Regions from separate parts of the Kitasatospora sp. NPDC015120 genome, predicted to be linked through region 2. Evidence: riboswitches for the same ligand, from Rfam matches in the RefSeq annotation. Region 2 holds a riboswitch; the other holds the start of a gene.
The links. Region 2 has a riboswitch for glycine ahead of gcvP (aminomethyl-transferring glycine dehydrogenase). Riboswitches for the same ligand answer to the same signal wherever they lie in the genome.
Positions count from the first base shown of each region.

Region 1: another riboswitch for glycine. It lies ahead of gcvT (glycine cleavage system aminomethyltransferase GcvT); the one in region 2 lies ahead of gcvP (aminomethyl-transferring glycine dehydrogenase).

Region 1 is NZ_JBIBVJ010000009.1:238,368-249,678, forward strand. Features, by position in the region: gene glyA (serine hydroxymethyltransferase) at 1-31, opposite strand, end outside; gene gcvH (glycine cleavage system protein GcvH) at 105-491, opposite strand; gene gcvT (glycine cleavage system aminomethyltransferase GcvT) at 579-1,700, opposite strand; glycine riboswitch at 1,921-2,027, opposite strand; gene ACF1AK_RS22365 (enhanced serine sensitivity protein SseB) at 2,206-3,009, shown strand; gene ACF1AK_RS22370 (enhanced serine sensitivity protein SseB C-terminal domain-containing protein) at 3,185-4,132, shown strand; gene ACF1AK_RS22375 (ABC transporter permease) at 4,608-5,597, shown strand; gene ACF1AK_RS22380 (ABC transporter substrate-binding protein) at 5,654-7,432, shown strand; gene ACF1AK_RS22385 (ABC transporter permease) at 7,531-8,541, shown strand; gene ACF1AK_RS22390 (ABC transporter ATP-binding protein) at 8,538-9,608, shown strand; gene ACF1AK_RS22395 (ABC transporter ATP-binding protein) at 9,643-10,725, shown strand; gene ACF1AK_RS22400 (trimeric intracellular cation channel family protein) at 10,769-11,311, shown strand, end outside.
Region 2 is NZ_JBIBVJ010000025.1:13,658-24,968, reverse strand. Features, by position in the region: gene ACF1AK_RS32440 (dienelactone hydrolase family protein) at 1-388, shown strand, start outside; gene ACF1AK_RS32435 (MFS transporter) at 493-1,800, shown strand; gene ACF1AK_RS32430 (HAD domain-containing protein) at 1,911-2,441, shown strand; gene ACF1AK_RS32425 (CPBP family intramembrane glutamic endopeptidase) at 2,419-3,207, opposite strand; gene ACF1AK_RS32420 (glutamate--cysteine ligase) at 3,338-4,843, opposite strand; gene ACF1AK_RS32415 (hypothetical protein) at 5,208-5,822, shown strand; gene ACF1AK_RS32410 (DUF5999 family protein) at 6,164-6,355, shown strand; gene gcvP (aminomethyl-transferring glycine dehydrogenase) at 6,451-9,351, opposite strand; glycine riboswitch at 9,589-9,692, opposite strand; partial or broken gene ACF1AK_RS32400 (PRC-barrel domain-containing protein) at 9,883-10,284, shown strand; gene ACF1AK_RS32395 (DUF2382 domain-containing protein) at 10,492-11,181, shown strand.

The DNA of each region.
Region 1 (11,311 bases), on a different contig from region 2:
GGGCGTGCAGGGACTGGTTCAGAACCGTCATGGTGGGGTCTTCCCGGGAGGAGGGGGGAGGAGGCGCGGGACGGCCGCGGTGCGGCGGCCGCCCCGGCGGTGGCTCAGGCCGAGGGGTTGGTGAGCGCGGTGTACTCGTCGGCGCTCAGCACCGGGCCGGTCGACTCGACGCGGACCTTGAACAGCCAGCCACCCTCGAACGGCTCGCCGTTGACCAGGCTGTTGTCGTTCTTGACGTCCTCGTTGACCTCGGTGACCTCACCGGTCACCGGGGAGAACAGGTCGCTGACCGACTTGGTCGACTCCAGCTCGCCGCAGGTCTCGCCGGCGGTCACGGTGGCGCCCACCTCGGGGAGCTCCACGTAGACGATGTCACCGAGGGCGTCGGCGGCGTGCTGGGTGATGCCGATCGTGGACACACCGTCGGCGTCGGCGGCGGTCAGCCACTCGTGCTCCTCGGTGTACTGCAGGTGCTGGGGGTTGGTGCTCATGGCGTCATTCTCCAGGATGGGAAGCGGGTACGACGAAGCGGCCCGGCGCGCGGACGTTCCTCGCGGGGGAAACAGAGGGGGGAAGGGTCAGCGGGCGCGCTTGTAGAACGGCAGCGCCACGACCTGGACCGGCTCGTGCTTGCCGCGCACGTCCACCGCGACGGTGGAGCCGGGGGCGGCGTGGGCGGCGTCCACGTAGGCCATCGCGATCGGCTTCTCCAGCGTGGGGGAGGGCGCGCCGGAGGTGATCCGGCCGATCGGCTCGCCGTCGGCGGAGACCACGGTGTACTCGGCGCGCGGCACCCGCTTGCCCTCGGAGACCAGGCCGACCAGCACCCGCGGCGGGTTGGCCTCGGCCTCGGCGGCGGCCCGCTCCAGGGCCTTGCGGCCGACGAAGGCGCCCTCGTTGGTGGTCTTGTCGAAGCGCACCACCCGGCCCAGGCCCGCGTCGAACGGGGTCAGGTCGGTGGACAGCTCGTGGCCGTACAGCGGCATGCCGGCCTCCAGGCGCAGCGTGTCGCGGCAGGACAGGCCGCAGGGGACGAGGCCGCGGTCGGCGCCGGCCTCGGTCAGCGCCTGCCAGATCTGCTCGGCGTCGCCCGGGTTGCAGAAGATCTCGAAGCCGTCCTCGCCGGTGTAGCCGGTGCGGGCGAGCAGCACGTCGCGGCCGGCCACCTGGGCCGGGAGGATCGCGTAGTACTTCAGGCCCGGCAGGTCGGCCTCGGTGGTGCCGGCCAGGATCGCGGTGGACTCCGGGCCCTGGACGGCGATCAGCGCGTAGGCGTCGCGGTCGTCGGAGACGACGGCGTTGTAGCCCTTGGCGCGGGCGATCAGCTCGTCCAGCACCAGCTGGGCGTTGGAGGCGTTGGCGACGACCAGGAAGGCGTCCTCGCGCAGGCGGTAGACGATGAGGTCGTCCAGGATGCCGCCGTCCTCGGCGCAGATCATGGTGTAGCGGGCGCGCAGCTCGCCGAGCGCGGAGACGAAGCCGACCAGCGCGTGGTCCAGCATCTCGCCGGCCTGCGGGCCGGTGACGGTGATCTCGCCCATGTGGGAGAGGTCGAACAGGCCCGCCTTGGTGCGGACGGCGAGGTGCTCCTCGCGCTCGCTGCCGTAGCGCAGCGGCATGTCCCAGCCGGCGAAGTCGGTCATGGTGGCGCCGAGGGCGCGGTGGAGCGCGTCGAGCGCGGTGAGGCGGAGGGACGACATGGCCAGGAACTCCTCGGTCGGGGCACTCAGGGGTGCGCACGCCGGGACCGGCCCTGTCTCGGGGGCGGCGGACCCTGCGCGCGGGCATGCGGCGGCTGGGTCTCCCCATCTGTCGTCGAACCTGAGAGCTTCACCGTCCACTGCCCTGTAAGGGACCAGCATGGCGGCTTGCACCGTGGGTGGGCGTACGGCAGGGCCGTGCGCCGCTTTCCAGATGTGCCTAACCCGTGCGGTAGGGGTGCCTGAGAGATTCCGGGGAGGACTTGCTCCTTCGGCGCCGGCTGTGCCGCCTGGACGGGGCACTCCGGACTCTCCCGCGCGGGTTCGAGCGGCCGGTATGGAGTTGGCGGGGCCTGGGTGGATGCCACCGCAGACGCGCACATCATGGCACGTCCGCGGGAATGAGGGGAGGGGGGCCTCCGTCACCGCGGGCCTGACCGTCCGGTGCGGGGCGCCGGAACGCTAGGCTGCGGGCATCGGCGGGCAGAGGACGGTACGGCGGCGGATGGAGTACCCGGTGGAGCAGCAGGGGTGGGGCGGGCCGGAGGCGGCGCCGCCGGGCGGCACGTGGCCGGCCAACGAGCTGGAGCAGGTGCTCACCGCCGCGCTCGGCGACCCGGGTGCGACCCCCCGGGTGATCGAGGTGCTGGCGCGCGGCCAGGTGTGGATCCCGCTGCCGTCGGGCGGCGACCCGCAGGGGCGGTCGCTGGACCTGCCGACGATCGAACTGGCCGGCGGCCCCTATGTCCCGGTGTTCTCCTCGCAGGAGGTGTTCCTCCAGCAGGCGCCCGGGATGCCGTTCGCGGTCGCCCCGGTGTGGGAGTTCGCCCGCGGCCTGCCGCTGGGCGTGGGCATCGCGGTCAACCCCGGGGCGGCGGTGGGCATCCCGGTGCCGCCGGAGGGCGTGGCCGAGCTGCGCCGCGGACCGCGCGAGGACCGCTGGGACGCCGGCCCGGACGCGCCGGAGGCTCCCGGCGGCGGCCGGGTGGCGCTGCGCGAGCCGGTGCCGGGCGAGGACCCGGAGGCGTTCCTGACCGCCTGCCGCGGGGAACTCGCGGCGCTGCCGGGAGTGCTGACCGCGCGGCGGGCGCTGGCCAGCGTCGAGGGCGAGCCGACCGTGATGTTCGTGGGCGTCCAGCTGGACCCGCTGGCCCCGGCCGACCCGGGTGCGGTGAACGAGGCATTGGGGCGAGCGCTGGGAACCGCGCCGCTGCCCGGCGGCGTCCACCTCGTACTGCTCGACCTCGCGGACGATCCGGTGGTCGACTGGTTGGTGAACCGGGTCGCGCCGTTCTACGTGCGGGGCTGATCCGGCCCCCGTCCGTCCGTCCGGCACCCGCCGGGCGGGGTGCGGGCGGGGCGGCGGCACGAACCCTGGCACGTCGGCGTGGCGGCGGTCGGCGGCCGCCCCATAGGGTGCGTGCTGACGGCCGCCGGGCCGCCGGTGACGGACGAGGAACGAAGAAGCGCAGCGAGGTGGGCGCATGAGTGCGGGATCGGTAGCTGGCGGTGCACCGGGGCCCTGGGGCCAGGCGCCCACCGGACGCCCGGATCCGGGCGCGCTGGAGCGCGCGCTGCGCGAGGTGGCGCCGGAGCGCTACGAGGCCTACGAGACGATGCTGCACGCGCTCGCCGAGGGCCGGGTCTGGATGCTGCTCTGGCACGGCACGCCGGGCAGCGCGGACGCCCAGTACGGGAACATGGAGATCAGCGGCCACGGCTACGCGCCGGCCGTCACCTCGCCCGAGCAGCTGGCGGCCTCCGGCTGGGCGCGGGCCCACGAGGTGATCTCCGGCCGGGAGATCGCGGCCTCGCTCTACCGCACCCGCTGGGGCCTGTGGCTGAACCCGCACGCCCCGGGCGGCGGGGTCGGCGTGCCGTGGGCGGACCTGCGGCGGGTCGCGGCGGGCCTGGACCGGCTGCCGGCCGGGCCGCTGAGGCTGAGCGAGCCGCAGGTGCCGGCCCAGCAGTTCTTCGCGCTGCTGGAGCGCCAGGCGGTCGAGGTGCGCGCGGTGAAGGCGCTGCGCCGGGCCTGGGTGCGGCCGTCGGTGGGCGAGCCGTACCTGGCCATCGGCCTGGACCTGTACGAGAGTTCACCGCCCACGGTGGAGGCCGTGCGGGCGCTGATGCAGCGGGCGATCGCGGTCGCGCCGGAGGGCCTCGCGGTCTCGACGGTGGCGATGGCGGACGAGTACGACCCGGTGGCGTTGTGGATGCGGGCCAACGCGCGCCCGTTCTACGACCGCGAGGCGGGCGGGCACGGCCGGCCGCAGACGGGCCCGTACCCGCCGGTGCCCCCGCCGCCGTACGCCGCGCAGCAGGGCCCGGCCCAGGGGCAGGGCTTCGGCTACGGCACCCATCCGCCGGCACAGGGCTGGCCCGGGCAGCAGCCGCCGCCGCAGCAGCCGTGGCCCGGCTACCCCGGTCGCTGACCGGCGGAACGCGCCCGAAACCCGACCGGGGAACCGGCTTGACGTCACGTCAGGCCGGTTTCGGCGTTTTTCCGGACGATCTCGCCGAAGGGGGTGGCAGACATCTTGACATGGCTGTTACAGCTGTGTGAAGAGGGATATGCCGAAGATCGTGGAGGTGCATGCGGACAGATCACAGTTGGGCATCTGTCGGTTGGCAGGGCTGGCGCAAGCCAGTTCGGATGGCAGAGAGTTCTGCAACAGCCCACCGCGCGTGGTTGGCGCCTCACAAAGGCGAACGCGCTGGCGGACCGCATGATCCACGTGACGCCCATCCCGCGTGGCAGCAGTACTGAGCACGTCGTACCGCTGGGAACACCCCCGTACCTGTACTTCCGCACGTCCGCACCCAAGCACGTCCGCACCAGCCGAGCCGCCGATCCCGGCGTCCGGCACCCGTGGGCCGGCCACCGTCGGCGAGGGGACCGAACTGACCATGACCGCACCCATCAAGACCGCCGGCAACGCACCGGAGGCAGACGCCGCCGCGAGCCCGGCCAAGAAGATCGAGGGCCGCTCGCTCGGCCGGATCGCCTGGACCCGCTTCAAGCGGGACAAGGCCGCCGTCGCCGGCGGCGTCGTGGTGATCCTGCTGATCCTGCTCGCCGTGCTGGCCAAGCCGATCGAGTCGGTTTTCGGCCTGGACCCCGACGCCCTCCACCAGGAACTGCTGGACGCCGATCTCGGCGGCCTCCCGCTGGGCGACTGGGGCGGCATGAGCTGGGACCACCCGCTCGGCGTCGACCCCCTGCAGGGCCGTGACCTGCTCACCCGCGTCATCGAGGGCTCCTGGGTCTCCCTGCTGGTCGCCTTCGGCGCGACCGTGCTGTCCAACACCATCGGCACCGTGCTCGGCATCATGGCCGGCTACTACGGCGGCTGGGTGGACACCCTGATCAGCCGGGTGATGGACGTCTTCCTCGCCTTCCCGCTGCTGCTCTTCGCCATCGCGATCTCCACGTCGCTGCAGGGCGGCGCGTTCGGCCTGCACGGCCTGCCGCTGCACATCATGGTGCTGATCTTCGTGATCGGCTTCTTCAACTGGCCCTACATCGGCCGGATCGTGCGCGGACAGACCCTCTCGCTGCGCGAACGCGAGTTCGTCTACGCGGCCCGCAGCCTGGGCGCCCGGGGGCCGTTCATCCTGTTCAAGGAACTGCTGCCCAACCTGGTCGGTCCGATCCTGGTCTACTCGACCCTGCTGATCCCGACCAACATCCTCTTCGAGGCCGGGCTGAGCTTCCTCGGCGTCGGCATCCAGCCCCCGCAGGCCTCCTGGGGCGGGATGCTCCAGGACGCGATCCGGTACTACCAGGTGGACCCCCAGTACATGGTGGTCCCCGGCCTGGCGATCTTCCTCACCGTGCTCGCGTTCAACCTGCTCGGCGACGGGCTGCGTGACGCCCTCGATCCCAAGAACAACTGACCGAACGTCAGGATCCCTCGTCAAGTCACCACTTCCCCAAGGGGTTGATCTCACCCATGCGTAGGTCCCGTACCGTCGCGCTGACCGCCATGGCCGCTGCCGCGGTCCTGGTCGTCACCGGCTGCTCGTCGAGCTCGAAGAGCGGCGACGCCAAGTCCACCGCCACCGGCACCGAGGCCGCGGGCGGCTCCGGGGCCAACGCGGCCACCAAGAACATCGTCAACGCCTCGGACAAGAAGGGCGGGACGGTCACCTTCGAGATGAAGGGCACCCCGGACTCGCTCGACCCGGGCAACACGTACTACGCCTACATCTACAACTTCTCGCGCCTGTACGGCCGTCCGCTCACCACCTTCCAGCCGGGCGCCGGCGAGGCGGGCAACAAGCTCGTCCCGGACCTCGCCGAGTCGCTCGGCCAGGTCAGCGCGGACGGCCTGACCTGGACGTACAAGCTGCGCAAGGGCCTGAAGTACGACGACGGCACCCCGATCACCTCGAAGGACGTCAAGTACGCCGTCGAGCGCTCCAACTTCGCGCCGGAGGTCAACTCCAACGGCCCGACGTACTTCAAGGAGCTGCTCGTCGACAACGAGGGCACGCCGTACGCGGGTCCGTACAAGGACAAGACCGGCGACCTGAAGTCGATCGAGACGCCCGACGACCTCACCGTCGTCTTCCACCTGAAGCACGCCTTCGCCGACTTCGACTACCTGGTGAGCGCCCCGCAGACCGCGCCGGTCCCGCAGGCCAAGGACACCGGCGCCGAGTACGTCAAGAAGATCGCCTCCTCCGGCTCCTTCAAGTTCGAGTCCTACGAGGACGGCAAGCAGGCCGTCCTGGTCCCGAACACCAACTGGGACCCGAGCACGGACCCGATCCGCAAGCAGCTGCCGGACAAGATCGTGCTGCGGATGAACATCGACCAGGCCACCATCGACAAGGACCTGCTGGCCGGCAACGCCCAGGTCGACCTGCTGGGCGGCGGTGTCGACCCGCAGACCCAGGCGCAGATCCTGCAGAACCCGAAGCTGAAGGCCAACACCGACAACGCCTACGGCGGCCGTCTGGTCTACATGGCGATCAACACCGACGTCGCGCCGTTCGACAACATCGAGTGCCGCAAGGCCGTCCAGTACGCGGTCGACAAGGTCTCGGTGCAGACCGCGCTCGGCGGCCCGATCCGCGGCCAGATCGCCAACACCGTGCTCCCGCCGGACATCCCGGGCCACCAGGACTTCAACGTCTGGGAGACCAAGGACAACAAGGGTGACGAGGCCAAGGCCAAGGCGGCCCTGAAGGCCTGCGGCAAGGACAGCATCACCACCGTGCTCTCCGCCCGCACCGAGCGCGCCACCGAGGTCGCCGCCGCCACCTCGATCCAGGCCGCGCTGAAGAAGGTCGGCATCAACGCCGAGATCCAGCAGTTCCCGCAGGGCAAGTACCTGACGGACAGCGCGGGTGCCCCGGCCTTCGCCAAGGAGCACAACATCGGCCTGATGATGATGCAGTGGGGCGCCGACTGGCCGACCGGCTACGGCTTCCTGCAGCAGATCGTCGACGGCCGCGCGATCAAGGCCTCCGGCAACAGCAACCTGGCCTCGCTGAACGACCCCACGGTCAACAAGCTGCTCGACGACGCCGCCACCAACCCGGACCGCGCGGCCCGCGAGAAGATCTACGGCGACATCGACAAGAAGGTCATGGAGCAGGCGGTCTACGTCCCGCTGACCGACTTCAAGGTCTTCCTGTACCGCCCGGACAGCGCCACCAACCTCGTGTCCACGCCGGCCTTCTCGGGTCAGTACGACTACCTGAACATCGGTACCACCAAGTAAGAGCCTGGCTCCGCATCCCTGAAGGCAGGTGAAGGCAGCGGCGCCCGCCGCCGTCCGGAGGACCCCGGACGGCGGCGGGCGGCCGGAGCCGACCAACTGTGTTTGCCTACATCATCCGCAGGATCCTCGCGGCCCTGGTGCTGCTGCTGGTCGTCAGCGCGGTCACCTTCGCGATCTTCTTCCTGCTCCCGCGCGTCGCCGGCGAGACGGTCGACCAGCTGGCCACCCAGTACATCGGGAAGAACCCGTCCCCCGAGGCGATCCAGGCGGTCAAGCAGAACCTCGGCCTCGACCAGCCGCTGTACACCCAGTACTGGAACTTCCTCAAGGCGCTGGTCAGCGGCGCCGAGTACAAGTTCGGCCCGGAACCGGCCACCTGCCACGTGCCCTGCTTCGGCTACTCCTTCAAGAACCACCTGGAGGTCTGGCCCGAGCTCACCAAGCGCATCCCGGTCACCATCTCGCTGGCCATCGGCGCGGCCGTGGTCTGGCTGACCTCCGGCGTCACCACCGGCGTGATCTCCGCGCTCAAGCCGCGCTCGATCTTCGACCGGCTCTCGATGGGCATCGCGCTCGCCGGCGTCTCGCTGCCGGTCTTCTTCACCGGCGCGCTGCTGCTCACCGTGTTCAGCTACGAGTGGCCGATCCTGGACAACCTCCAGTACGTCGACTTCACCGACAACCCGCTGATGTGGGCCCGCAACCTGATCCTCCCGTGGATCTCGCTGGCCTTCCTCTACTCCGCGCTCTACGCCCGGCTCACCCGCGCCGGAATGCTGGAGACCATGAGCGAGGACTACATCCGCACCGCCCGGGCCAAGGGCCTGGCCGAGTCCAAGGTCGTCACCCGGCACGGACTGCGCGCCGCGCTCACCCCGATCGTCACCATCTTCGGCATGGACCTCGGCCTGCTGCTCGGCGGCGCGCTGATCACCGAGCAGGTCTTCTCGCTCCAGGGCGTCGGCCAGTTCGCCGTGCAGGCGATCTCCGACAACGACCTGCCGAAGATCCTCGGCGTCACCCTGCTCGCCGCCTTCTTCATCGTCCTCTGCAACCTCGTGGTTGACCTCCTGTACGCCGCTGTCGACCCCCGGGTGAGGCTGTCGTGACCGAGCTCCAGAAGACCCCGGCCCGCACGGCCGCCCCGGGCGGCCAGGAGGCCTTCCTCTCCGTGCGGGACCTGCGGATCCACTTCGACACCGACGACGGCCTGGTCCGCTCCGTCGACGGGGTCAGCTTCGACCTCGCCAAGGGCCGCACCCTCGGCATCGTCGGCGAGTCCGGCTCCGGCAAGTCCGTCACCTCGCTCGGCATCATGGGCCTGCACCGCTCCAAGCGGGCCCGGATCACCGGCGAGATCCGGCTCGACGGCGAGGACCTCATCGCGGCCGGGCCGGCCCGGGTCCGCGAGCTGCGCGGCCGGCAGATGGCGATGATCTTCCAGGACCCGCTCACCGCGATGCACCCCTACTACACGGTGGGGCAGCAGATCGTCGAGGCCTACCGGGTGCACCACCCGCAGGCGGGCAAGAAGCAGGCCCGGGCCCGCGCCGTCGAGATGCTCGACCGGGTCGGCATCCCGCAGCCCGACCGCCGGGTCGACGACTACCCGCACCAGTTCTCCGGCGGCATGCGCCAGCGCGCGATGATCGCCATGGCGCTGGTCAACGACCCCTCGCTGCTGATCGCCGACGAGCCCACCACCGCCCTGGACGTCACCGTCCAGGCGCAGATCCTGGACCTCATCCGGGACCTCCAGGAGGAGTTCGGCTCGGCCGTCATCATCATCACCCACGACCTCGGGGTGGTCGCCGAGCTCGCCGACGACATCCTCGTCATGTACGGCGGCAAGTGCGTCGAGCGGGGCCCGGCCGAGACCCTCTTCGACGCTCCCGAGCACCCCTACACCTGGGGCCTGCTGGGCTCGATGCCGCGCCTCGACCGCGAGCTGCAGGACCGGCTCGTCCCGGTCAGGGGCACCCCGCCCAGCCTGATCAACGTGCCGTCCGGCTGCGCCTTCCACCCGCGCTGCCCCTACGCCGGGCTGACCGGCGGGCGCTCCTCCGAGGAGACCCCGGGCCTGACCGAGGTCACGCCCGGACACCACGCCGCCTGCCACCTCGCGCTCGCCGAGCGGCACCGCATCTTCGCCGAAGAGATCGCGCCCCGGCTGTGAGCCCGGCCTCGTACCACCATTCTGGAGAGAACCGATGACGGACACTCAGGCGGCGGGCCCCGACCCCATCACGACGGTGCCCGCGCAGGCGCCCGCCCCGGACCGGCAGCCGCTGCTCAAGGTGACCGGCCTGGTCCGGCACTTCCCCATTCACAGCGGCCTGCTGCGGCGCCAGACGGGCGCCGTCCGGGCGGTCGACGGCATCGACTTCACGGTCAACGCCGGTGAGACCCTGGGCGTCGTCGGGGAGTCCGGCTGCGGCAAGTCGACGATGGGCCGGCTGGTCACCCGGCTGGACGAACCCACCGGCGGGACGGTCGAGTTCGAGGGCACCGACATCACCCACCTGGGGGTCGGGGCGATGCGGCCGCTGCGCCGCGACATCCAGATGATCTTCCAGGACCCGTACTCCTCGCTGAACCCCCGGCACACCGTCGGCACCATCGTCGGCGCGCCGTTCAAGCTGCAGAAGGCCGAGCCCGCGGGCGGGATCAAGAAGGCCGTCCAGGAGCTGCTGGAGCTGTGCGGGCTCAGCCCCGAGCACTACAACCGCTACCCGCACGAGTTCTCCGGCGGCCAGCGCCAGCGCATCGGCATCGCCCGGGCGCTCGCCCTGCGGCCGAAGATGATCGTGGCGGACGAGCCGGTCTCCGCGCTCGACGTCTCGATCCAGGCCCAGGTGGTCAACCTGCTCGACGACCTCCAGCGGGAGCTCGGCCTGACCTACCTGATCATCGCGCACGACCTCTCGGTGGTCCGGCACGTCTCCGACCGGGTCGCGGTGATGTACCTCGGCAAGATCGTCGAGATCGCCGACCGGGACTCGCTCTACCGCAGCCCGATGCACCCGTACACCACCGCGCTGATGTCCGCGGTGCCGGTGCCCGACCCGCGCCGCCGCCAGCGCGCCGGGCGCGAGCGCATCCTGCTCAAGGGGGACGTGCCCTCGCCGATCAACCCGCCCAGCGGCTGCCGCTTCCGCACCCGCTGCTGGAAGGCGCAGGAGATCTGCGCGAGCCAGGAGCCGCCGCTCGCCGTCGCGAGCGAGGGGCACCAGGTGGCGTGCCACTTCCCCGAGAACGTGCCCGCGGGGGAGAAGGCCCCGGCCCCGGCGTGACCGCCCGTGCGGAGGGGAGGCTCGGCCGGGTCACACTGGTGCGGTGACCTCGCAGATCTTCCCCTCCGACGTGCAGCAGTCGCTGGACCTCGTCGGCATCTTCGTCTTCGCCCTCTCCGGGGGGCTGCTCGCCGTCCGCAAGAACATGGACATCTTCGGCATCTGTGTGCTGGCCGAGGTCACCGCGCTCGGCGGCGGCGTGATGCGCGACCTCGTCATCGGGGCCACCCCGGTCGCCGCCTTCACCAACCTGGGCTACTTCGTCGACCCGCTGATCGCCGCCCTGGTCGTCTTCTTCCTGCACCCCGAGGTCGAGCGGATCAACCGCGCCGTCCAGACCCTCGACGCGCTCGGACTCGGCCTGTTCTGCGTCACCGGCACCGCCAAGGCCCACGACTTCGGCCTCGGCGCCGTCTCCGCCGTCGCCCTCGGCATGGTGACCGCCGCCGGGGGCGGCGTGATGCGCGACGTCCTGGCCGGCGAGATCCCCTCGCTGCTGCGCTGGGACCGCGAGATCTACGCCGTGCCCGCGCTGGTCGGCGCCGCGCTGGTCGCCGTCCTGATCGCGCTCGACAGCCTCACCGCC
Region 2 (11,311 bases):
GGACGGCGTGGTCGGCGACGCGGTCGGGGTGGTCGGCTTCTGCATGGGCGGCGGCTTCGCCCTGCTGCTGGCCACCGCCGAGGGCGACCGGGTGGCCGCGGTGGTCCCGTTCTACGGCCTGCCGCCCGACCCGGACTTCGAGTACCGGGGCCTGACCGCCCATGTGCTCGGCCATTACGGTGAGCACGACCGGGCGATCCCGATGGCCGCCGTCGACGAGGCCGCGATCCGGATCGGCGAGGCCACCGACGTCCGCCCGGAGATCCACTTCTACCCGGCCGGGCACGCCTTCATGAACGAGGAGAACCTGCTCGGCACCTACGACCCGCTGCAGGCCGAGATCGCCTGGCGGCGCACCCTGACCTTCCTCCGGGGCCACCTCGGCTGACGCCCGGGGGCCGCCGCGGCCGGCCCCCGGGAGCGCCCGTCGGCCCCCGTCCGGCGCCCGGAAATCGGATGGACACGGACCACCCGCCCCGGCATAGTCACGGGGTGCAGAGCCGACCCTCCCGCCCCGACCGCCTCGCCTGGGCGAGCCGCAACTTCCGGATCCAGACCGCCGCCACCGTGGTCAGCGGCCTCGGCAACGCCGGCGCCCCCATCGCCACCGCCTTCGCCATCCTGGACGGCGGCGGCTCCACGGCCGACGTCGGCTACGTCACCGCCGCCCGGCTGCTGCCGACCGTCCTGCTGCTGGTGGTCGGCGGCGCCCTCGCCGACCGGCTGCCGCGCCACCACGTCATGGTCGCCGCCAATGTGTTCAGCGCCGTCTCCCAGGGCGCCCTCGCCGCGCTGGTGCTGGCCGGCGAGCCGGCGCTGTGGCAGCTGATGCTGCTGTCGGCCGGCGCCGGGGCGGGCTACGCGTTCTACTCCCCCGCCGCCGGCGGCATGATCATGGAGAGCGTCGCCCCCGAGCACGCCGCCCGTGCCTTCTCGGTGTACCGGATGGGCTTCAACGGCTCGCAGATCGGCGGCGCCGCGCTCGGCGGCGCGCTGACCGCCGGGGTCGGCGCCGGCTGGGTGCTCGCCCTGGACGCGGTCTGCTTCCTGGCCGCCGCCGCGCTGCGCTTCCTGCTGGAGCCGCAGGCCCCGGCGACCCCGGCCGGCGGCGGCGGGCTGCTCCGCGACCTGCGCGAGGGCTGGCAGGAGTTCTCCTCCCGCCGCTGGCTCTGGGTGGTCGTCCTCCAGTTCTCGGTGCTGGTCGCCTGCGTCGGCGCGGTGGAGGCGGTGTACGGCCCGGCCTTCGCCAAGGAACGGCTCGGCGGCGCCCGGGACTGGGGCCTGGCGATGGCGGCCTACGGCGTCGGCCTGGTCGCCACCGGCGTGCTGATGACCCGCTGGCAGCCGCGGCGGATCCTGCTGGTCGGCAACTGGGGCGTCTTCCTGTTCGGCGTGCCCGCGCTCGCCCTGGCGGCGTCCGCCCCGCTGCCGGTGCTCTGCGCGGCGATGTTCCTCTCCGGCGTCGGCGTCACCGTCTTCGGCGTCAACTGGATGATCGCGCTGCAGCAGGAGATTCCCCCCGAGGCGTTCTCCCGGATCACCGCCTACGACGAGCTCGGCTCGCTGTCGCTGGCGCCGCTCGGCACCGCGCTGGCCGGCCCGGTCGCCGACCGGCTCGGCCTGTCCGGCGCGCTCTGGGCCTGCGCGGTGATCTCCCTGGTGCTGAGCGCGGCCGTGCTGCTGGAGCCGGAGGTCCGCCGCCTCTCCCGGCGCCCGGCCACCCCCGGCGCCCCGGACGCCCCGGACGCCCCGGTCGCCCCGGTCGCCGACGCGCTCCCGGCCCCCGCCACCACCGGCTGAACCGCCCGGCGCACCCCGTGCGCCCCCGGTGTGCGCCCTCCGGCCGGCAACCACCGGGGGGCGCGGCACGTCCGTCCAGGTGACGACGGATGAGACCCGAGGGACCCCCGATGCCCAAGCCGCTGCTGTTCCTGGACGTCGACGGCGTGCTCAACCCGGTCTGCCCCGCACCCGAGGCCGGCTTCGACGCCCACACCCTGTTCGGCTACACCGTGCTGCTCTCCGCCCGGCACGGCGCCTGGCTGCGCGAACTGGCCGGCACCTACGAACTGGTCTGGGCGACGACGTGGGAGGAACACGCCAACACCCACATCTCCCCGGCGATCGGCCTGCCCGAGCTGCCGTTCGTCCGCTTCACCGGCTACGTCCCGCAGTCCGGCGACCCGCGCGTGCCGCTGATGGAGCTGCTCTCCGCCCGCAAGTGGGCGCCGCTGCTGCGGTACGCCGCCGGCCGCCCGTTCGCCTGGGTGGACGACGTCATCCCGCCCCGGCTGGTCCGCACCTCGTTCTGGCGCCGCGACCGCCTGCTGCTGGCCGTCGACCCCGGCCAGGGCCTCGAACGCCACCACGTGGACCGGCTGCTGGCCCGCCCGCCGCGCCCCGGGGCGGTGTACCCGGTCAGCCGGTGGGCAGCCAGCTGACGTGCCCGGCGAGCAGCGCGTACCCGACGAACGCCACCGTGTCGATCAGCGCATGCGCCACCACCAGCGGCATCACCCGCCCCCACCGCCGGTACAGCAGGCAGAACACCACGCCCATCACGATGTTGCCGACCAGCCCGCCGATGCCCTGGTACAGGTGGTACGAGCCGCGCAGCAGCGAGCTCGCCGCCAGCGCCGCCGGCCACGACCAGCCCAGCTGCCCGAGCCGGCGCAGCAGGTAGCCGAGGACGACGACCTCCTCCAGGATCGCGTTCTGCCAGGCCGACAGCAGCAGCACCGGGATCCGCCACCAGACGTCCGGCAGCCCGGACGGCGCGACCGTCAGGTTGTAGCCGGCCGCCTGCGAGGCCAGGTAGAGCGCCAGCCCCGAGCCGCCGATCGCCGCCGCGACGGCCGCGCCCCGGCCGAGGTCGCCCAGCTTGCGCCCGAGGTCGAAGCCCAGCACCCGCAGCGTGGTGCCCTCGCGCACCAGCAGGTAGCCGACCAGCACGACCGGCATCAGCCCGCGGCCGATGTAGTAGAGCTGCCAGACCAGGTCCAGCCAGGGCCGGCCGGGGGCGCGCGAGCCGTTCAGGGTGGCGACCTGCTGGCCCAGCTTCAGCGTCTCGGTGAGCGAGCCGGTGAAGCTGATCAGCGCGCTGATGCCGCTCGCCCCGAGCGAGAGGCCGAGGACGGTCAGCAGCTCCACGCCGAGCAGACGGCGGGTCGGCTTCGCGGTCTCCGGTACGGTCGGAACGGTCGTCACGGGGGTGCTCCAGCACGGGCGGCGGCGGACGGGCGGCGCTCCGGGCGCCGGCGGACGGCCGTCGGCGGACCGGAGCGATCATCCTTCCACAGCGCGCCCGGCCGCCCGGGGGCCCGGGAGCCGGGGAGTCCTACCCCACCGGCCAGGTGTGCACCGGCTCGCCGCCGCGCATGTGCTCCATGTACCGCCGGGTCATCGCCGCCAGCGCGGCCGGCCGCTCCATCCCGTACTGCTCGCGCAGCCGGTGGAAGGTCGCGCTCTGCCAGGAGGCGCCGTTGACCCGGCGCAGGCAGCGCTGCTCGATGATCCCGAGGTAGCGGTCCCGGTCGGCCGGCTCCACGCCCCAGGCGTCCAGGCCCTGGTAGGCCATCGGCAGCAGCTCGTTGAGCACCAGGTCGACGGCGGACACGGTGGTCAGCCCGCCGCCGCGACCGGCCCGGCCCTGCTTCGGCCACTGGAACACCGCGTCCACGCCGTACCGGGCGGCCTGCTGGAAGTTCTCGTCGGCCCGCTCGAACGGCAGCCTGGTCCAGATCGGCCGGGACTGCTCGGCCAGCACCCGCACCACGCCGTAGTAGAACGCCGCGTTGGCGAGCGTGTCGGCCACCGTCGGCCCGGCCGGCAGCGCCCGGTTCTCCACCCGCAGGTGCGGCACCCCGCCGCTGACGTCGTACACCGGCCGGTTCCAGCGGTAGATGGTGCCGTTGTGCAGCCGCATCTCGGCCAGCCGGGGCACGCCGCCGGAGGCCAGCACCTTGGCCGGGTCCTCGTCGTCGCAGATCGGCAGCAGCGCGGGGAAGTACCGCAGGTTCTCCTCGAACAGGTCGTAGGCCGAGTCCACCCAGCGCTCGCCGAACCAGGTGATCGGGCGCACGCCCTGCGCCTTGAGCTCCGCCGAACGAGTGTCGCAGGCCTGCTGGAAGAGCACCGGGCGGGTCTCGCGCCACAGCTCCCGCCCGAACAGGAACGGCGAGTTGGCGCCGAGCGCGAGCTGCGGCCCGCAGATCGCCTGGGCGGCGTTCCACACCGAGGAGAAACGCTGCGGCGTCACCTGGAGGTGCAGTTGCAGCGAGGTCGCGGCGGCCTCGGCGACCATCGTGACCGACTCCAGCTGGAGGTGCTCGACCCCCTCGATGTCCAGCGTGATGTCCTCGCCCCGGGCGGCCAGGATCTGGTCGCTGAGCAGGCTGTACCGCTGGTTGTGGGACATCGCGTCGAGCCCGGTGTGGTCGAGCTCCAGGGTCGGCAGGATGCCCACCATGACGATCCGCGCGCCCGCCTCGGCGGCCCGCCGGTCGGCGTAGCGCAGCCCGGTGTCGATCTCCTCGCGCAGTTCCTCGAAGACGTGCCCGAAGAGCCGGTGCGGCGCGATGTTGACCTCGATGTTGAAGCGCCCCAGCTCGGTCTGGAAGTCGGCGGAGCCGATCGCGGTGAGCACCTGGGCGTTGTTCAGCAGCGGCAGACCCTGTTCGTCGGCCAGGTTGAGCTCGATCTCCACCCCCAGGACCCCCTTGGGGCGGTCGAACCGCTCCTCCCGCAGCATCCGGCCGAGCGCGTCGAGGCAGGACTGGAGCTTCCGCCGGTACATCTGCCGGTCCGAAAGGTCCGCCCGGGTCGCCACGACCTTCTCGCCCATGGTCTCCTCCTCCTGAGCCGGCCGGCCCCCGGCCGTGCAAGCATCATGCCCACCCCGAAGATCGATACCCGAATGCTTCGATTGGCTTGCATTGCAAGGAAACTGATGCCGTTTCAGCTCAACTACCGACTTGCCCGGTGCCACCGCCTGTGATAAACAGGTCACCCTGTGCACCTGTTCGAGTAGTATTCGCACTGCGCCACGGCCCGGCCCGCCATCGCCCGCGAGAACCGGCGACAACGGCCGCGCCGGCACCGCGATCCTGCCCAACCGGACAAGGCCCAGGTCCCGTCACCGCCGACGCACCAGCCATGCCGGTATGCCGCACTCGCACGCCGATCTCGCACGGAGAGGCGACCTTGCCATGACTCTGCAGACCCCCCAGCCCCCGCCCAGTGCCCTGCGCGCGGTCCTCGCCGCGCTCGACTCGGAGACCGCGCTGCGCCAACCCGCCGCCGCCGCGCTGCGTCACCCGACCGGGCCGCTCCTCCCCGCGCACCCGCTCGCCGTCCACGTCCTGGAGGGGCCGCGGGCCGATCTCGCCGCCGCCCGCCGGACGGGGTGGCGGTTCCTCATCAAGGACGGTACCGAGGTGGCCGCCGCCGCCGAGGTGGTGCAGGGGGCGGAGGGCCACACCTTCTCCCACTTCACCGCCGGGCCGTACCTCGACTCCACGCTCCGGGCACTGCGCGAGGCCTGGCAGCTCACCCAGTCCACCCGGACCCGCTGCCAGCCGCGGCTGCTGACCTTTCCCGGCCAGTACGCGACGGCCCTGTGGCTGCACAGCCCGGACGGCGGCGCGGACCTGCTGATCCCGCTGGCGCCGGCCCCGATGGGCGTGACCGCGCACCGCGCCCACCCCGCCGCCGAGGTGCTGCCGCTGCTGGCCCGCACACCCGTCGCCCGGCCCCAGGCCGCCCCCCGGCCGCTGCTGCTGGGCACGACGGACGGCGCCCGGCTCCCGTCCGGGGCGCTCTGAGGTCCCGGCCGCCGGCCGGTCCGCCACCCGGTCGGGCCATCCGGCATGGCCCGACCGGGCCGTGCGCCGGATGGCCCGTCCGGCATTGCCCACGACACCCGACCACCTGAACGGGTGATCTCTGCCCGGGGGTTGTGGCGCATGTCACGAAATCGCTGCGCGCGCGTCCGCAGATGCCGACACTGGGAACCAGCGTGGAAGGACCTCCTGTCCTACCCACTTGAGCGCTGGTCCACACCTGGCCCGGCGCCGGACAGAATCCGACCACCGCGGCGGCGGCCGCCGGCCACCGGCGCCACCGCACCACGGGGAGGATCGCAGAGCGAAGCGAGGGTACGTGTATGTGCCAGCACCGTCCTGAGTGCCCGTCGGCCGAGTCCGAGGACCGCGAGGCCGCCGTCCCGGTGGCCTGTCACCCGGAGCAGGGCTGGAGCCTGCTCTGCAACGGCGTCCTGCTGTTCGAGGACACCGGGGAGCTGCTGCCCGACGGCCGGGTGATCGCCCCGCGGCGCCCGGCCGCGAGCGCGGTCTGAGCCGCCGGGCGGCCACGGGGGAACGAGCGCAACGGGCAGGGCCCCGGCGGAGTGATCCGCCGGGGCCCTGCCGCATGCCGTGCGCCGCGTACCGGTCAGACGCCGTACTCGTCCAGCGGCGGGCAGGAGCAGACGAGGTTGCGGTCGCCGTACGCGCCGTCGATCCGGCTGACCGGGGGCCAGTACTTGTCCGCCGGGTTCACGCCGGCCGGGAAGACCGCCTCCTGCCGCGTGTAGCCGTGCGCCCAGTCGCCGGCCAGCGTGGCGGCGGTGTGCGGGGCGTTGCGCAGCGGGTTGTCGTCGGCCGCCCAGGTGCCCGAACCGACCTTGTCGATCTCGGCCCGGATCTCGATCATCGCGTCGCAGAACCGGTCGATCTCGTGCAGGTCCTCGGACTCGGTCGGCTCGATCATCAGGGTGCCGGCCACCGGGAAGGACATCGTCGGCGCGTGGAAGCCGTAGTCGATCAGGCGCTTGGCGATGTCGTCCACCGTCACGCCGGTCTCCTTGGTGAGCGGGCGCAGGTCGATGATGCACTCATGCGCCACCAGGCCGCCGGGGCCGGTGTAGAGCACCGGGAAGTGCGGGGCCAGCCGCTTGGCGATGTAGTTGGCGTTCAGCACCGCGACCTGGGTCGCGCGCTTGAGGCCCTCGCCGCCCATCAGCCGCACGTACGACCAGGAGATCGGCAGGATGCCCGCCGAGCCCCACGGGGCGGCCGAGATCGGGCCGACGCCGGTGGCCGGTCCGGCCTCCTCCTGGAGCGGGTGGTTCGGCAGGTACGGCGCGAGGTGCGCGCGCACCGCCACCGGGCCGACGCCCGGGCCGCCGCCGCCGTGCGGGATGCAGAAGGTCTTGTGCAGGTTCAGGTGCGAGACGTCCGCGCCGAACTTGCCCGGCTTGGCGAGGCCGACCAGCGCGTTGAGGTTGGCGCCGTCGACGTACACCTGGCCGCCGGCCTCGTGCACCAGGCCGCAGATCTCGGTGATCTGGGTCTCGTACACGCCGTGGGTGGACGGGTAGGTGACCATCAGCACGGCGAGGCTGTCGCGGTGCTGCTCGATCTTGGCCTTGAGGTCCTCGACGTCGACGTCGCCGTCGACCAGGGTCTTGACCACGACCACCCGCATGCCGGCCATCACCGCGGAGGCGGCGTTGGTGCCGTGCGCCGAGGACGGGATCAGGCAGACGTCGCGCTGGGTGTCGCCGTTGGCGTGGTGGTAGGCGCGCACGGCCAGCAGGCCGGCCAGCTCGCCCTGGGAACCGGCGTTCGGCTGGATGGAGACCGCGTCGTAGCCGGTCACCTCGACCAGCTGCCGCTCCAGCCCGCGGATCAGGGTGAGGAAGCCCTCGGCCTGGTCGACCGGCGCGAAGGGGTGCAGCTGGCCGAACTCCGGCCAGGTCACCGACTCCATCTCGGTGGTCGCGTTGAGCTTCATGGTGCAGGAGCCCAGCGGGATCATGCCGCGGTCCAGCGCGTAGTCCCGGTCCGACAGGCGGCGCAGGTAGCGCAGCATGGCGGTCTCCGAGCGGTGGCTGTGGAAGACCGGGTGGGTCAGGTACTCGTCCTCGCGCAGCAGCGCGGCGGGCAGCGCCTCGGCGTCCTCCGCCACCTCGACGCCCTCGACGCCGAACGCGGCCCAGACGCCCGCCAGGTGCTCGCGGGTGGTGGTCTCGTCGGTGGAGACCGAGATGCGGTCCGCGCCGTCCTGGAAGACGTTGATGCCCTGGGCGCGGGCGGCGGCGGCGATCTCCGCGGCGCGGCCGGGGACGACCGCGGTGACGGTGTCGAAGAACGCGCCGTGCAGCAGCTCCACGCCACCGGCCCGCAGGCCCTCGGCGAGGGCGGCGGCGTAGCGGTGGGTGCGGCGGGCGATGGCGGCCAGGCCGTCCGGGCCGTGGTAGACCGCGTACATCGAGGCCATCACGGCGAGCAGCACCTGGGCGGTGCAGATGTTGCTGGTGGCCTTCTCGCGGCGGATGTGCTGCTCGCGGGTCTGCAGGGCCAGGCGGTAGGCGCGGTTGCCGTCGGCGTCGACGGAGACGCCGACCAGGCGGCCGGGCAGCGAGCGGGCGTACTCGGCGCGCACCGCGAGGTAGCCGGCGTGCGGGCCGCCGAAGCCCATCGGCACGCCGAAGCGCTGCGAGGTGCCGCAGGCGATGTCGGCGCCGAGCTCACCGGGGGACTTCAGCAGGGTGAGGGCCAGCAGGTCGGCGGCGACGGCGACGATCGCGCCCAGGCCGTGGGCCTGCTCGATCACCGGGGCGAGGTCGCGGACCACACCGGTGGCACCGGGGTACTGGAGCAGCACGCCGAAGACGCCGCGCTCGGCGATCTCGGCCGGGATGCCCTCGGACAGGTCGGCGACGACGACCTCGACCCCGGTCGGCACGGCGCGGGTGTTGATCACCGCGACGGTCTGCGGCAGCGTCTCGGCGTCGACCAGGAAGACCCCGCCCTTGACCTTGGTGACGCGGCGGGCCAGCGCCATCGCCTCGGCGGCCGCGGTGCCCTCGTCCAGCAGGGAGGAGCCGGAGGTCGGCAGGCCGGTCAGGTCGGAGACCAGGGTCTGGAAGTTGAGCAGCGCCTCCAGGCGGCCCTGCGAGATCTCCGGCTGGTACGGGGTGTAGGCGGTGTACCAGGCCGGGTTCTCCATGACGTTGCGCAGGATCACCGGCGGGGTGAAGGTGCCGTAGTAACCCAGGCCGATCATCGAGGTGAGGACGGTGTTGCGGCCGGCCAGCTCACGCAGTTCGGCGAGGACCTCGGCCTCGCTGCGCCCGGCGGGCAGGTCGAGCGCGGTGATCGAGCGGATCGCCTCGGGGACGGCGGCGGTGGCCAGCTCGTCCAGCGAGCCGTAGCCGACCTGGGCCAGCATCTTCTCCTGCGCGGCGGCGTCGGGGCCGATGTGGCGGTTCTCGAAGGGGCTGGCCTGTTCGAGCTCGGTGAGGGTCGCGGGGGTGGTGGGGCGTCCCGAGTTCGGCTGGGCGTTCATGGTGGTCGAGGCCTCCTGGTCACGGACCGGCGGGGGTGCGCACGCCGGCGCCTCACCGCTGCGGACAACAGCGGGGGCCCGGTCGGACGAACCCGACAGGCCTCCCCCTCTGTCATCGGGACCTGAGAGCTTCGCCCGCGCGGAGCGCCGTGGGACGCCCCGCCGGCTTGCACCGTCGGTGAGGGTGGGGTCCGCCGGCTCCCTCGCCCGCGATCCTGCCCTGCTTTCCAGAGTGACCTATCCCGCACGGTACGGATGCCTGAGAGATTCCGGGGAGGAGTTGCTCCTTCGGCGCCCCGACCAGCGGTTTCCGCTGTCGGGGACTCTCCCGAGCGGGCTCGGCGGTCGCGCCCAGGGTACCAGCGGGAGGCACCCCGATCACGGGTGCGTCAGGCCCGACCGCGAGGACGCGGCTGACGCCCCGCGGTGACCCGGTCGGCGCAGCCCCGGGCCCGTCCGGCCGCACCCCGGTCGCGCCCGCCCGATTCATGGCTTTTGGTGTGAAGTGCCGCTGTCCTGCGGGCGTTTTCCATGACCTCACCGCACTGGAGGAAAAGAGTGCAGACCGACATCGACCCCCGGGACCTCATCGGCCACAAGGCGGTCGACCGCAACGGGGACAAGATCGGCACCATCGACGAGGTGTATCTGGACGACGCCACCGGCCGGCCCGAATGGGCCGCCGTCCGGACCGGCATCTTCGGCCGGGACGCCTTCGTCCCCCTCACGACCAGCGAGTTCTCCGGCGACGAGCTGCGGGTGCCGTACGACAAGTCCCTGGTGAAGGAGTCACCGGACTTCGGTGTGGGCCAGCACCTGTCGCCCGCCCAGGAGCTCCAGCTCTACCGCTACTACGGGCTGGACAGCCCGGCGCAGGACCGGCCGCGGGCGGGCGAGGGCCCGGCGGCGCAACCGGACGACCTCGACTTCGGCGCCACCACCGCCGGTACTGGCGCCGCCGCGGCCACCGCTGCCGCCCCCCATGGAACGCCCGCGGCGAACGGAACGCCCGCGGCCAACGGGACGGGCGCCGCCAACGGGACGGCCCCGGCCCACGGCACCAACGCCTCGCGCCCGGCCAAGCAGCTCACCTTCCACCGGGCGGCCGATCTCGACAAGCCGTCCGGACCCGCCCCGGAGGTGCCCGCGCGCCCCCTCGCCACCCCCGCACCCGTCACCCCCGCACCCGTCACCCCCGCGGCCCCGGCCGCCCCGCCCGCCGCGCCGCCCGCCGCACCGCAGCCGGCCCTCGCGCCGCCCGCCGCCGCGCAGCCGGCCGTCGAACCGCAGCCCCAGCCCCCGGCACAAGCCCAGCCCCAGCCCCAGCCGCGGTCCACGCGTCCGGAGACCGGCCCGGGCACCCCCTCCCCCGCCGGCCGGCTGGAGATCACCTGCCGCGAGGAGCGCCTGGACATCACCACCGAGTGGCACGTGATCGGCACCGCCAAGCTGCGCAAGTACGTCACCAGCGAGCAGGTGGAACGCCGGGTCCCGGTGGTCCGCGAGCGGGTCCGGGTCGAGCGGATCCCGGTCGGCGAGGCCGAACGGGCCGCGCTCGACGAGAAGGAGATCGCCGAGGCGGTGGAGGAGGTCACCCTGCGCGAGGAGCGCCCGGTGGTCCGCAAGTACCTGGCGCCGCTCGAACGCGTCCGCCTGGTGGTCGAGCGGTACACCACCGAGGAGGTGGTCCGCGAGGAACTGCGGCGCGAGCAGGTCGAGGTCCACGACGCCGTCACCACCGCCCCGGCCGCCCCCTCCTCGCCGCCGCCCGCCGCACCGCCCGCCACCCAGGCCCCGGCCCGCCCGGAGCCGGCCCGGCCGCTCGTCTGACACCCCCGCCACCGGACCCCGGCCGCCCCGGCCGGGGTCCTTCCTTTTTACCAAGGCTTAACCAATGAATATTTGACACACTGAAGTATCCCCCGGCAAAGTTACTTCAGTTCATTCACTATGTACGGGA